Variovorax paradoxus: one gene and its partner. The protein of the gene in region 1 interacts with the protein of each later gene in a pairwise test. Links are inferred from orthologs where the notes say so. Each region holds a gene or a part of one and is shown in the gene's direction. Other genes may lie near its edges.

The links.
Region 2: the proteins of NWF24_RS11255 (region 1) and NWF24_RS02485 interact in binary tests that used the Escherichia coli proteins (3 or more experiments, as listed by UniProt). The link is inferred for Variovorax paradoxus from one-to-one orthologs.

Annotation. Positions count from the first base shown.
Region 1 is NZ_CP102931.1:2,389,941-2,397,032, reverse strand. What follows is about bases 2,433-5,347. They hold NWF24_RS11255 (DeoR/GlpR family DNA-binding transcription regulator), read left to right. Parts: upstream 2,433-3,459; coding sequence 3,460-4,236; downstream 4,237-5,347. Other genes in these bases: NWF24_RS11245 (DUF3297 family protein), read right to left, coding at 5,276-5,347; NWF24_RS11250 (DUF2272 domain-containing protein), read left to right, coding at 4,247-5,269; NWF24_RS11260 (phosphocholine-specific phospholipase C), read left to right, coding at 2,433-3,327. In the rest of the region: NWF24_RS11270 (LamG domain-containing protein), read left to right, coding at 1-839; NWF24_RS11265 (hypothetical protein), read left to right, coding at 921-1,100; more of NWF24_RS11260, read left to right, coding at 1,138-2,432; more of NWF24_RS11245, read right to left, coding at 5,348-5,530; NWF24_RS11240 (ribonuclease HI family protein), read right to left, coding at 5,564-6,028; NWF24_RS11235 (hypothetical protein), read right to left, coding at 6,029-6,490; NWF24_RS11230 (glutamine amidotransferase), read left to right, coding at 6,600-7,092.
Region 2 is NZ_CP102931.1:523,524-530,591, reverse strand. Bases 1,450-4,340 are described here. They hold NWF24_RS02485 (bifunctional alpha/beta hydrolase/class I SAM-dependent methyltransferase), read left to right. Parts: upstream 1,450-1,957; coding sequence 1,958-3,724; downstream 3,725-4,340. Other genes in these bases: NWF24_RS02480 (phosphatase PAP2/dual specificity phosphatase family protein), read left to right, coding at 3,721-4,340; NWF24_RS02490 (CDP-alcohol phosphatidyltransferase family protein), read left to right, coding at 1,450-1,926. In the rest of the region: CDF family Co(II)/Ni(II) efflux transporter DmeF, read right to left, coding at 1-150; Holliday junction branch migration DNA helicase RuvB, read right to left, coding at 157-1,221; more of NWF24_RS02490, read left to right, coding at 1,309-1,449; more of NWF24_RS02480, read left to right, coding at 4,341-5,070; NWF24_RS02475 (hypothetical protein), read left to right, coding at 5,060-5,509; NWF24_RS02470 (lysophospholipid acyltransferase family protein), read left to right, coding at 5,506-6,231; NWF24_RS02465 (phosphatidate cytidylyltransferase), read left to right, coding at 6,228-7,068.

The DNA of each region.
Region 1 (7,092 bases):
AGGCCACCGTGGCACTCACCGCGCAGATCGCCTACGTCAAGCCGATACCGCCGGAACCGCCGGTGACGCTCGCCGCCACGCTGGCGAACGGGCTGATCAACTACTACCCGCTCAACGCATTGCCGGGCGTCGACACGAAGAACGCCTCCACCCTCGCACCGTGGGCGGCCGACGCCAACGGCGGCACGCTGATCGACGATGGCTTCCCGGCACCCAACAAGGCCAAGGCGCTGCGCGTCGACAGCACCGTGAAGAACGCCAGCGGCATGGCCGGCTATCGCCTGGTGCAGAACAGCGACGTCACGACGAACCCCGCCGTCACGGCCTTCACCATCGGCTTCTGGATGCGCACCGACAACACCTGCAGCCAGGGCGTGAGCAATGGCGGCACGGTGATCGGCAACAAGAACTACACCACCGGCGGCAACGCGGGCCTGGCCATCGGGCTGTTCGGCAGCTGCGAGATCCGCTTCAACGTAGGCACGGGCAGCGCACGCGCCGACAGCAACGGCTACAGCCTGAGCGCGGGCCAGTGGGCCTACGTGGCGGTGGTGATCGACAAGGCCGCACTCACGATGAAGGGCTACGTGATGGACCCCGTCAGGGGCATCCAGACCAACAGCACCGCCATCACCAGCGCGCTGGTCGACAAGCTCGGCGGCCTGGGCAACGGCCTGGGCCTGAACGAGGACGGCACCGGCCTCTACTACCAGCGCGAAACCTCCTCGCCGCGCGGTGCCATGGACTTCGACGACTTCGCGATCTGGAACCGCGCGCTCACGAACGACGAGCTGACCAGCATCTTCAAGTCGGGCACGCCGCTGTCGACGCTGCCCTGACCCCGATCACCCCCGATCACCCCCGATCACTCCCGATCACTCCCGAGCCCCAAGACAACAACGATTCCAGAGGATCAACTCATGCAAGTTCACACCCTTCTTTGCGCGCGCCTCGTGCCCGCGCTCGTTCTGGCCTGCGCCCTTTCCGCCTGCGGCGGCAGCGGAGGTGGCGGCGGCTTCGTCGGCGGCACACCCACGCCCCCTACCACGCCCACGCAACCCGACACCGGCGTTGCCCCCGTGAAGAGCTGCGCACCCTGAGCCCCGCCGAACCATGTCCAACCAAAACAACAAGCCCATGACGAACTCACGTCGCAAATTTCTCACCGGCACGGCCACAACCGGCGCCGCCGCCCTCGCGCTGACGGCCTTTCCGCCGAGCATCCGCCGCGCGCTCGCCATTCCGGCCAACAACAAGACCGGCACCATCCAGGACGTCGAACACATCGTGATCCTGATGCAGGAGAACCGTTCGTTCGACCAATACTTCGGCACGCTGATGGGCGTGCGCGGCTTCGGCGACCGCTTCACCATTCCGCTGCCCAAGGGCCTGAACGTGTGGCAGCAGAGCGATGCCACCGGCAAGCCCATCCTGCCCTACCACCTCGACAGCCGCAAAGGCAACGCACAACGCGTGAGCGGTACCCCCCACTCCTGGAGCGACGGCCAGAACGCCTGGGACGGCGGGCGCGCCTACCAATGGCCGCGCTACAAGACCAATGCGTCGATGGGCTACTTCAAGGAGGCCGAGGTAACGTTCCAGTTCGCGCTGGCCAATGCCTTCACGCTGTGTGACGACTACCACTGCAGCATGCACACGGGCACCAACTCGAACCGCATGTTCCACTGGACCGGCACCAACGGCCCCACGGGCGCCAACGTGGCCACCGTCAACAACGAATGGGACGACATCGGCCCGTCCACCACCGGCTACGAGTGGAAGACCTACCCCGAGCGGCTGCAGGAAGCCAAGGTCAGCTGGATCATCTACCAGAGCCTGCCGGACAACTTCACCGACAACCCGTTGGCCGGCTTCAAGCAGTACCGCAAGGCCAACGAGGATTCGGGCAAGCCGGTGAGCAACGACGGCCCGTCGCCCGCCTACGACCCGGCCAGCGACGACGCCGGCAACCCGCTCTACAAGGGCATTGCCAACACCATGCCCGACGGCGGCTTCCTCGAGCAGTTCCGCCAGGACATCAAGAACGGCAAGCTGCCGAAGGTGTCGTGGATCGTTGCACCCGCGGCCTACTCCGAGCACCCCGGCCCCTCGAGCCCGGTGCAGGGCGGCTGGTACATCCAGGAAACGCTGGACGCGCTCACCGCCGTGCCGGACGTGTGGAGCAAGACCGTGCTGCTCATCAATTTCGACGAGAACGATGGCTACTTCGATCACTACCCCTCGCCGGCCGCGCCCTCGCTCAACCCCGACGGCTCGATGGCCGGCAAGACCACGCTGCCCGAGGCCGACCTCGCCGCGGAACGCTTCACGCACCCGAAGCCGCCGGGCACCAGCAGCCAGCCCGCACCCGACGGCCGCGTGTACGGCCCCGGCGTGCGCGTGCCGATGTATATCGTCTCGCCGTGGAGCCGCGGCGGTTGGGTCAATTCGCAGGCCTTCGACCACACCTCGGTGATCCGCTTCATCGAGGCACGCTTCGGTGTGAAGGAGCCCAACATCTCGCCGTTCCGCCGCGCTGTGTGCGGCGACCTCACCAGCGCATTCAACTTCGCCACGCCCAACACGGAAGCACTGCCCACGCTGACGGGACGCACGACCAAGGCTGACGCCGACAAGCTGCGTGCCGACCAGCAGGCCCTGGCGCAAGTGGCATTGCCGCTCGACCCGCAACTGCCGCGCCAGGCCACCGGCACACGCCCCTCGCGCGCCCTGCCATACGAGCTGCACACGAGCGCGCGCGCCGACGTCATCAAGGGCCAGATGCGGCTGATCTTCAAGAACAGCGGCAAGGCCGCGGCCGTGTTCCATGTGTACGACAAGCTCAACCTCGACCGCCTGCCGCGCCGTTACATGGTCGAGCCCGGCAAGACGCTCGACGACACGTGGAACCCCACGACCGACAACAGCGGCTTCTACGACCTGTGGGTGCTCGGGCCGAACGGCTATCACCGCCACTTCAAGGGCGACCTCAACCGGCTTCGCGCCGGCGGCGCACCCAACCCCGAAGTGCAGGTGTGCTACGACATTGCAAACGGCAACGTGTACCTGGAAATGCTCAACGGCGGTGGTGGCGCCTGCAAGTTCACAGTGCGCGCCAAGGCCTACCGCGACGACGGCCCGTGGAACGCCACGGTGAACGGCGGCGGCAAGGCCGAGCAGCTGTGGGTGCTGGCCAGCAGCGGCCAGTGGTACGACTTCGCCGTTACCTGCGATGCCGATCCGGCCTTCTATCGCCGCTTTGCCGGCCGCGTCGAAACCGGCAAGCACTCGGTGAGCGATCCGGCCATGGGTCTCGCCGATCTCTGACAACGGACGGGGCCAACGCACCTGCATCGGGATATTGGCCGGCACAATTGCACGGCCCCTGTGCCTGTTCACGTGCAACCGGGGCGGCTGTCACACTGACGCCGCCCTTTTTCTTTTTTACGCCGGCATTCCATGCTCCAAGAAGAACGATTCCTGCGCATCCGCAGCCTGCTCGCCACCTTCTCGCGACTCAGCGTCGAGCGCATCATGCAGGACCTCACGGTGTCGCGCGAAACGGTGCGTCGCGACCTGCTCGAACTCGAAGGCCTGGGCGAACTGCGCCGCGTGCACGGCGGTGCCGTTGCCATCAAGGCGGAGCCCGAGCCGCCGCTCGCGGTGCGGCTGGTGGCGCGCCAGCGCGAAAAGCGCGCCATTGCCAAGGCCGCCGTCGCACTGCTGCGGCCGGGGCAGACCATCTTCATGGATGCGGGCAGCACCATGTCGATCTGCGCGGAAGAGATCGGCACGCTGAGCGGCATGACGGTCATCACCAACTCGCTGAACATCGCGCTCAAGCTCGCGGGCGCGGGCGAAGGCCGCCTCACCGGCAACCAGACCATCCTGCTGGGCGGCCAGACCGACGTGAAAACGCAAGCCACCTTCGGCGACACCACGGTGGAGGCCATCCGCCGCTATCGCGCCGACGTCGCGCTGCTGTCGCCGGTGGGTCTTCACGCCAAGCATGGCGCGATGAGCTTCGAGCACCACGAAGCCACCGTGGCACGCGCGATGGCCGAGCAGGCGCAGCAGCTGGTGCTGCTGGCCGACCACGCCAAGATCGGCCAGGCCAGCCGCGTGACCTATGCGCGAACGACGGACATCGATGTAGTGGTCACCGATGCCAAGGCGCGCGAGCTGCCGGGACTGTCGGCGCTGCGCAAAGCGTGCGAGCGGGTGATAGTGGCCTGAGGCGCATCGCATGCTGCGAGCGGACGCTTCCCCTGCCTCGCGATGGACGATGGCGGCCCTGGGTGCCGCAGCCTTCTTGCTCGCATCCGCGCCGGGACCGGCTTCCGCTGCATCGGGCTGCCTCGAAACGGCCACGCAAGCCCCCTCACCGTCGCGCGCAGTCGCGATGGCGACCTTCGCACTGCAGGAGCACGAGGCCTTCGGCGGCCAGACCATGGACGCCGAAGGCCGCATGACCGAAGCCGGCGACTCGGAGGCCGAGGACACGCGCCGCACGGTGCCGGGCCTCGCACCATGGCAGCGGGTGCTGGGCTACTGGCAGGCCGTCGATCCGCAGCTCCCGTCGCTCGTGCGCTTCGGCGCACTGCGGGGCGCCGACCGGCACCTGCTGATGCAGGCGTTGAACGAGGCGACGGCCGGGCGCCTGCAGGGCATGGGCGTCGGCCCCAGCGAGGGACTTGATTCAGTGGAGCTGCGCGCCGTTCAGGCCGCGCTGAGCCGGGTCGCGGTGATCGACACGCCCTGGTCCGCGGCCTTCATCAGCTGGCTGGCGCGGCAGGCCGGGTTGGCGGACGACGAATTCGTGTTCTCCGAAGCGCATGTCGACTATGCGGGCGCCGCGTGGCAGGCCGGCATCGAAGAGGCCGCGGGCCACCCCACGCGCTACGCCCTGCGCGCCTGCGACCTGAGGCGCACGCCACCGCGCGTCGGCGACCTGGTCTGCCAGGCACGCGGCGCGGGCGCCGGGCTCGATACCTTCGACAAGATCGGTGAAGTGCTGGCCGCGCGGGACACCGGCGGCGAGCCGTTGCCCATGCATTGCGACGTGGTGGTGGCCGTGGATGCCACGGGCTTCGACACCGTGGGCGGCAACGTGCTGCAGTCGGTCACGCGGCGCCGGCTCGACTTTGCGCCGGGCACGCGCTGGCTGGACCCGAGCTACCTGCCCGAGGGATGCACGCCGGGCGCGCCGGGGTGCATCGATCGCCACATGAGCCGCCAGCCCTGGTCGCTGCTGCTGCAGTGGCGCTGAGCGCGCTCAGGCTTCCTTGTAGTACGCCTCGACTGTGCCCTTGAGCTTGAGCAGCAGCGGCTTGCCCTTGCGGTCGAGCGTCTTGCCTGCAGGCACCTTGATCCAGCCTTCGCTGATGCAGTATTCCTCGACGTCGAGGCGGTCCTTGCCGTTGAAACGGATGCCGATGTCGTGCTCGAAGGCGGCGGCCACGTGGTGCGGGCTGCGCGGATCGATGGAGAGGTGGTCGGGAAGGGGTGGGCGGGGAGTGGCTTCTGTCATGGCGCGTGATGATAGGGGCTCCCGGGCCCTGCCCTATCGCCGCTTCTTCGCGGGCCTTGCAGGCGGCTTGGGCGCGAAGCCCAAGGCGGCGCGTGCCAGCGCGTCGGCCTCGCCATTGCGGTGGCGCGGAATCCACTGCACGCGCACGTCGTCGAAGCTGCCGAGCAAGGCGCGGGCATCGTTGAAAAGGTCGGCCAGGCGCTCGATCGGTTTCGCCCCGGTCGGGCCGAGCTGTTCGACCAGGATGCTGTTGTCGCTGTAGGCCCGCACCGCCGTCGCACCGCGCTCGCGCAGGTCTTGCAGCGCCAGCGTCAGCGCCCGCAGTTCGGCCTCGTTGTTGCAGCCGGTGGCATGCGTGGCTTGCGACAGCGTGTGGCGCGTTCCGTCGGGCGCGGTGATGACGGCGCCAATGCCCATGCGCCCCGGGTTGGGCATGGCGCTGCCGTCGCAGTAGACGGTCCACGGAAGGCTGTGTGGCCTGGCTTCTCCTGCGCTCATTCAGCAGTTGCCGCGCTTGATGCCCGCGAGGTTCTGGCAGGGCCGCTGGCCGGGCGGCGGCCCCGGGTCGTTCACATGCGGCGGCGGACGTCGGATAGGGCGCACGCCGTCGTAGTACGGATCGGGGCTCAGGATGACGACGGCCGGGGGATCGGCCGCCGCGGGCTGCGTGTCGGCGGGATAGCGCGGGATGATGGCCGGGCCCGAAGGCGGATTGCTGGCCACCTGGCTGGGCGGTGCAATCGGTGCTGCGGGGGTCGGCGCCGGTGTGTAGTCTGGCCGGCGCGCCTCGGCGGGCGGCGATTCGAGGATCGGCACCTGCCGCGACTGCTTGCTGCCCGCCGGACAGGCGACGTTGGTGTAGGAGATGGCCCCGCTGGCGTCCGTGCAGCGCACCACCTCAGCCGCCTGTGCGCCCAGCGCCGCAGCGAAGATCGTGAGGGAGGCAGCCAAGGTGCGCATCGGTCGATTTTTCGGCAGGGTTGCAGTCAGGTCAAACACCCGGGGACCGCCCCGGGTCATCCACTGTAGCCGTTGCGGGCCCGATGCGCACCTGCGGCATGATCGCGGCATGGACAACCACCGCCCGCACCCGCTCGTCATCGTCAAGCTCGGAGACACCTTCGAGGCCCTGCGCACGCAGCGCGGCGACTTCGAGCACTGGATTGCCGACGGGCTCGACACGCGCGCGCTGCCCCTGCTGGTGGTCGACCCGCGCCGCGGCGACGCCCTGCCCGACCCGGCCGAGGTGTCGGGCGCGGTCGTCACCGGTTCGCACGCGATGGTGTCGCACCGCGAACCCTGGAGCGAGACCACGGCCGCCTGGCTCGCGCAACTCGTGGCGCACGACACGCCAGTGCTCGGCATCTGCTACGGCCACCAGTTGCTCGCGCATGCGCTCGGCGGCGAGGCCGGCGACCACCCGCAGGGCGCGGAGGTCGGCACCGTGACCGTCACGCTCGACGATGCCGCCGCTACCGACCAGTTGCTGCGCGGCCTGCCCGCGCAGTTCCCGGCCCACGCGGTGCACTGGCAGAGCGCTCTGCGCCTGCCCGAAGGTGCTG
Region 2 (7,068 bases), 1.9 Mb from region 1 along the record:
CATCGAGTTGAACCACCAGCCGGCGCCGATCTCGACGACCATCATCGCGGCGGTGATCCACATCACGAGGCGCGTGCTGCGCTCGGCGGAGGCGGTGTCGGCGCCGAAATGGTGGTCGTGCTGCCAGGCGCTCAGGTCATGGGTGTGCATGTGTCTTCAGGCTCCGAAGAGGTCTTGTCCGTCGGAACGGCTCGAAGGCGGCGTCACGCCCAGGTGGCGGTACGCCGCCAACGTGGCGATGCGCCCGCGCGGCGTGCGCTGCAGGTAGCCCTGCTGGATGAGGTAGGGCTCGATCACGTCCTCGATGGTGTCGCGCTCCTCGCCGATGCTGGCCGCCACGTTGTCGAGGCCCACCGGGCCGCCGTCGAAACGGTGGATGACGGCCTCAAGCAGCTTGCGGTCCATCAGGTCGAAGCCCTGCGGGTCGACGTCGAGCATGGCCAGCGCCTTGTGCGCAATTTCTTCGGTGATACGGCCATTGCCCTTGACCTCGGCGTAGTCGCGCACGCGGCGCAGCAGGCGGTTGGCAATGCGGGGCGTACCGCGCGAACGGCGGGCGATCTCGAAGCCGCCGGTTTCGTCGGTCTCCACCTTGAGCAGGCGGGCGCTGCGGGTCACGATCAGCGCCAGCTCTTCGGGCGTGTAGAACTCCAGCCGCGCAACGATGCCGAAGCGGTCGCGCAGCGGGTTGGTCAGCATGCCGGCGCGGGTGGTGGCGCCCACCAGGGTGAAGGGCTGCAGGTCGAGCTTGATGCTGCGCGCCGCGGGGCCCTCGCCGATCATGATGTCGATCTGGTAGTCCTCCAGCGCGGGGTACAGGATTTCCTCGACGACCGGGCTCAAGCGGTGGATCTCGTCGATGAAAAGCACATCGTTCGGCTCCAGGTTGGTCAGCAGCGCCGCCAGGTCCTTGGGCTTCTCGAGCACGGGGCCGGAGGTCTGGCGCAGGTTGACGCCCAGCTCGGCCGCGATGATGTGCGACAGCGTGGTCTTGCCCAGGCCCGGCGGGCCGAACAGCAGCACGTGGTCGAGCGCCTCTTTGCGCTTGCGCGCGGCGCCGATGAAGATTTCGAGCTGCTCGCGCACCTTAGCCTGGCCGACGTATTCGTCGAGCAGCTTGGGGCGCAGGGCCCGTTCGATCGCCTCTTCGTTGGGCGATGCGGGGGCTGCGGACACCACGCGTTGGGGGGCGGGCGCGAAGTCGTCTGTCTGGATGGTCATTGGGTAAGGGTCTGCGTCGGCAAGTTTAGTCCTTGGGCCAGACTGGCAGAATGCTTCGGCACATAACAAACGAGGGGAAGCCAGCACGTGTCGATCTACGAACTGAAGCCGCGTTTCCAGGCCCTGCTGCGGCCGCTGGTGGTCCGCCTGCATGCGATGGGCGTCACAGCCAACCAGGTCACGATGGCGGCATGCGTCGTTTCGGTCGCGCTCGGGCTCTGGCTCTTCTTCGCGGCGCCCTCGCTGGCGGCCTTCGGGCTCATTCCGCTGTGGATGTTCCTGCGCATGGCCTTCAACGCCATCGACGGCATGCTGGCGCGCGAACACAACCAGCAGAGCAGGCTGGGCGCCTTTCTCAACGAACTGACCGACGTGGTCTCCGACGCGGCGCTGTACCTGCCCTTTGCACTGGTGCTGCCTTTCAGCGGCTTCTGGGTCGGCACGGTGATCGTGCTGGCCGGGCTGAGCGAATTCGCCGGCGCGCTTGGCCCCACGGTGGGCGCCTCGCGCCGCTACGACGGCCCGCTGGGCAAGAGCGACCGGGCCTTCGTGTTCGGCGCGCTCGGCCTCTACGTGGCGCTGGGCTTGCCGCTGCCGGGCTGGACAGCCTGGCTGATGCCGCTGCTTGCTGTGCTGGTGGCCTGGACCACCGTCAACCGCATCCGCCGCGCCCTGGCCGAGGCCGACGCCGCAGGCCGCCACTGAACAAGCTCCTACAAGATTTCACAGGGATTCAATGAACGACACCACTCCACGCGCTCCGAACGAGCTTCATTTCCAGACGCACGACGGCGAATCTCTTTTCTACCGCCACTGGCCGGCCACCGGCGCCACGCGGCGCGGCGCCATCGTGCTGTTCCATCGCGGCCATGAACACGGTGCGCGCATGGCGCACCTGGTCGACGAGCTGAACCTGCCCGACTTCGACTTCTTCGCCTGGGACGCCCGCGGCCATGGCCGCTCGCCCGGGCAGCGCGGCTACAGCCCGAGCTTCGGCACTTCGGTGCGCGACGTGCAGACCTTCGTACAGCACATCGGCACGGCGCACGGCGTGCCCGAGCAGGACATCCACGTGGTCGCGCAGAGCGTGGGCGCGGTGCTGATCGCCACCTGGGCGCACGACTACGCGCCCAAGGTACGCGGCCTCACGCTCGCCTCGCCGGCCTTCAAGGTCAAGCTCTACGTGCCGTTCGCGCGCGCCGGGCTAGGGCTGATGCACAAGCTGCGCGGCCTGTTCTTCGTCAACAGCTACGTGAAGGCGAAGTTCCTCACGCACGACCCGCAGCGCATCGCCAGCTACGAGAGCGATCCGCTGATCTCGCGGCCCATCGCGGTCAACATCCTGCTGGGCCTGTACGAGGCCGCCGACCGCGTGGTGGCCGACGCCAATGCGATCACGCTGCCGGTGCAGCTGCTCATTTCGGGCGCCGACTGGGTGGTGCACCACAAGCCGCAGCACCAGTTCTTCGAGCGGCTGGGCAGCGCGGTCAAGACCAAGACGGAGCTGCCGGGCTTCTTCCACGACACCCTGGGCGAGAAAGACCGGGCGCCGGCCGTGGCCTCGATCCGCGAATTCATCCTGCAGCGCTTCGACGAGCCCGCCGTGCCTGTGGACCGCCGCGAGGCGCACCTGAGCGGCGACACGGCCGACGAGTCGCGCGCACTGGCCGAGCCGCTGTCGCCCCTGTCGCCGCGCGGCGCCTACTGGGCCATGACCCGCGCGAGCCTGAAGCTGGGTGGCACGATGTCCGAGGGCATCAAGCTCGGCCACGCCACCGGCTTCGATTCGGGCAGCACGCTCGACTACGTGTACCGCAACCATCCGCAGGGCAGCTCGGCCATCGGCCGCTCCATCGACAAGACCTACCTGGACTCCATCGGCTGGCGCGGCATACGCCAACGCAAGATCCACGTCGAAGAGCTGCTGCGCATTGCAATGGAGCGCCTGGCCGACATGCACCGCGAGGTGCGCGTGATGGACATCGCCGCCGGCCATGGCCGCTACGTGCTCGACGCGGTGCTGGCCAGCCCCGTGAAGGCCAGTTCCATCTTGCTGCGCGACTACAGCGACATCAATGTGCGCGACGGCCGGGCGCTCATCGCCGAGAAGGGCCTGGAAGACGTCGCCCAATTCGTGCAGGCCGATGCCTTCGACCGCATGAGCCTCGCGAGCGTATTGCCGCGGCCCACGCTGGCCGTGGTGTCGGGCCTGTACGAGCTGTTCCCCGACAACGAAATGGTGCGCCGCTCGCTCGCGGGCGTGGGCGACGCGGTGGAAGACCGCGGCTACCTCGTCTACACCGGGCAGCCCTGGCATCCGCAGCTCGAGATGATCGCGCGCGCCCTCACCAGCCACCGCCAGGGCGAGGCCTGGGTGATGCGGCGCCGCACGCAGTACGAGATGGACCAGCTGGTGGAAGAAGCGGGCTTCCGCAAGATCGACCAGCGGGTCGACGAGTGGGGCATCTTCACGGTGTCGCTGGCAGTGCGCGTCACGCAATGACCGCCTGGCTGGCGCAACGGCCCTGGAAGCGCGCCGCCGCATGGCTGGTGTTTCTGGGGCCGCTGTTCTACGCGACCTATGGCTTCGCCAACTGGTGGGCGACCACGCGGGCGAACGTGCCGTCGATGGCTTTCGAGTGGGAGCGGCAGGTGCCGTTCTGGCCGTGGACGATCTTTCCGTACTGGACGATCAACGTCTTCTATGCGCTGTCGCTGTTCCTGGCGCGCAGCAGGCACACGCTCGACCGGCACGCGCTGCGGCTGGTGACGGCCACGCTCATCGCCTGCAGCTGCTTCATCCTCTGGCCACTGCACTTCAGCTTCGGGCAACCGCCGGTCGACGGGGCGCCGGCTTTCCTGTTCAACGCGCTGCGCGGGTTCGACCAGCCGTTCAACCAGGCGCCTTCGCTGCACATCGCGCTGGCCGTGATCCTGTGGGACTGGTACCGGCAGTTCATCCGGCCCCTCTGGGCGCGGCTGGTGCTGCATGTGTGGGCCTTCGCCATCTGCGCGTCGGTGCTCACGACGTGGCAGCACCACTTCATCGACATTCCGACCGGCGCGCTGCTCGGCCTGTTCTGCGTGTGGCTGTGGCCGCTGGAGCGCGTGGTGTCGATGCCGCGCGCGTGGCGCATCACCCGCGACCCGCAGCGCTGGAAGCTGGCGGGGCTCTATGCAGTGGGCGCGGCGCTGTTCCTTGCGGCTGCGCTGTACGGCGGCGGCGTCGTGCTGTGGCTGGCATGGCCGGCCGCGTCGCTCGCGCTGGTGGCGTTGAACTACATCGGCTTCGGCGCACGCGGCTTCCAGATGAACGGCCGTGGCCGCATGGGCTGGGCGGCGCGCTGGATGCTGGCGCCCTACCGGCTCGCCGCCGCCATCAACGCCTGTCTCTGGACCCGCAAGCTACCGGCTTCGGTCGAAGTGGTGCCGGGCCTGCGGCTGGGCCGCCGGCCGACGCACGCCGAGTGGCTGGCCGCCGGACAGCCCCGTCTGGTGAGTCTGTGCGCCGAGCTGCAGATGCCGGCAGGCGTGCCGCATGCGCACTGCGTGCCGCTGCTCGACCTGACGGTGCCGCCAACCGTGCGCCTGCAGCGCGCAGCGGCCGTCATCGAAGGCCAGCGCCGGAACGCGGACGGTGCCACAGTGTGGGTCTGCTGCGCGCTCGGCTTCTCACGCAGCGCTGCGGCGGTAATCGCCTGGCTGGGCCGCTACGGCCCGGCCGGCGGCGTCGCCCAGGCCGAAGACACGGTGCGCCGCGCACGGCCGCAGATCGTGCTGCGGGGGGCCTGGCGGGTGTCACTGGAGCCGTTCAAACCTTTGCCGGAGGTACCGCCCCATGACCGATGACAACGACCGAACCACCTGCGCCGCACTGGCCGGCCTGCTGCGCGCCATCGCGCTGCTGGGCCTCTGGGGCTTTGCGCTCACCTGCATCTCGGCGCTGGTGCTCGCGCTGACGCTGCGCTCGCTCTCGACCACTGCCACCATGGGCTTCGGCGCGGTCGTGATCCTCGGCGCGCTGGAGCGCTACTTCGCGTTCCGGCTGCGCTTCGACGAGGCGCTGTTCGACGGGCTCGCGCGCAACACCGTCGCTTCGCTCGAAGCGCTCGACAAAGCGCTCTCAACGCTCGGGCTGCGCGAGCCACCGCCGTCGCAACACGCCACCACGCGCCCGCTCGACGACCGCGTGCAGGGCACCCGACAGCTCATGCAGCGCCACGCCATCGTGGTGGCGTGCCAGAGCGCCTTGTTCCTCCTTGCCTTGATGACACAGGACCTCTCTTGACCGAAGAAAACAACAAAAACAACGACAAGCCCGAAAGCACCGTGCTGCGGCGCGGGCTCGCCATCGTGGCCGGCAAGCTGATCATCGGCGCGGCCGGGCTGCTGACCGGGGTTCGCGCCATCTGGTCAGGCACCACGCCGAAGGCCGAGCAGACGCTGTACTTCGCCAACCACACGAGCCACGGCGACTTCGTGCTGTTGTGGGCCACGCTGCCGCCCGACCTGCGCGCGCTCACGCGGCCGGTGGCCGGGCAGGACTACTGGATGGCCTCGAAGACGCGCCAGTTCATCGGCGCCGACGTGTTCAATGCGCTGATGATCCGCCGCGACGGCTCGGGCCAGGGCGAGAACCCTGTCGAGCAGATGAAGGAGGCGCTGGACGCCGGCGACTCGCTCATCATGTTCCCCGAGGGCACGCGCAACACGGGCGACGAGATCCTGCTGCCGCTGAAAAGCGGGCTCTTCCACCTGGCGCGCGCCTGCCCCAACGTGCGGCTGGTGCCGGTGTGGATCGAGAACCTGAAGCGCGTGCTGCCCAAGGGCACGCTGGTGCCGATTCCGCTGGCGTGCACGGTGCGCTACGGCGCGCCGATCTCGCTGGCCGAAGGGGAAGACAAGAACACTTTCATCGCCCGCGCACGCACGGCGATGCTCGACCTGCGCCCCGAATACGACCGCATCGAACAACAAAACGGACAAAGCAACGGAGGGAGCGCCTCGTGATCGAACTCTCTCCTTTCGCGTGGACCACGCTCAAGCTTTTCGGCGGTGTGGCCGGAGTGCTGATACTGGCCTCGGCCATCGGCGCACTGCTCAAGTGGCGCGTGGCGCACGGCCAGCCGCATTCGGTGATCGACAACCTCAACTCGCGCGTCAATGCGTGGTGGGTGATGGTGGCGGTGATCGGCATTGCCTTTGCCTTTGGCAAGGGCGGCGTGATCGTGCTGTTCTATCTGATCTCGTTCTATGCGCTGCGCGAATTCATCAGCCTGGCCTATACGCGGCGCGGCGACCATGCGCCGATCGCGCTGGCTTTCTACCTCGCGCTGCCAGGACAGTATTTCCTGATCTGGATCGACTGGTACGGGCTCTACGCGATCTACATCCCGGTCTATGCCTTCCTGCTACTGCCCATCCTGGCGGCGGTCGGCGGCGACACGCGCCGCTTCCTGGAGCGCACCTCGAAGATCCAGTGGGGGCTGATGGTGTGCGTGTTCTGCATCAGCCACGTGCCGGCCCTGCTCACGCTGCAGATTCCTGGCTTCGAAGGCCGCAACCTGCTGCTGATCGCGTTCCTGGTGATCGTGGTGCAGGGCAGCGACGTGCTGCAGTACGTGTGGGGCAAGCTCTTCGGCAAGCGCAAGGTGGCGCCCGAGCTGTCGCCCTCCAAGACCTGGGAAGGCTTGATCGGCGGCGTGGCGAGCGCCACCGCGCTGGGCGCGGCGCTGTACTGGGCCACGCCGTTCAACCCGTGGCAGGCCGCACTGATGGCGCTCACGATCTGCCTTATGGGCTTCTTCGGCGGCCTCGTGATGTCGGCCATCAAGCGCGATCGCGGCG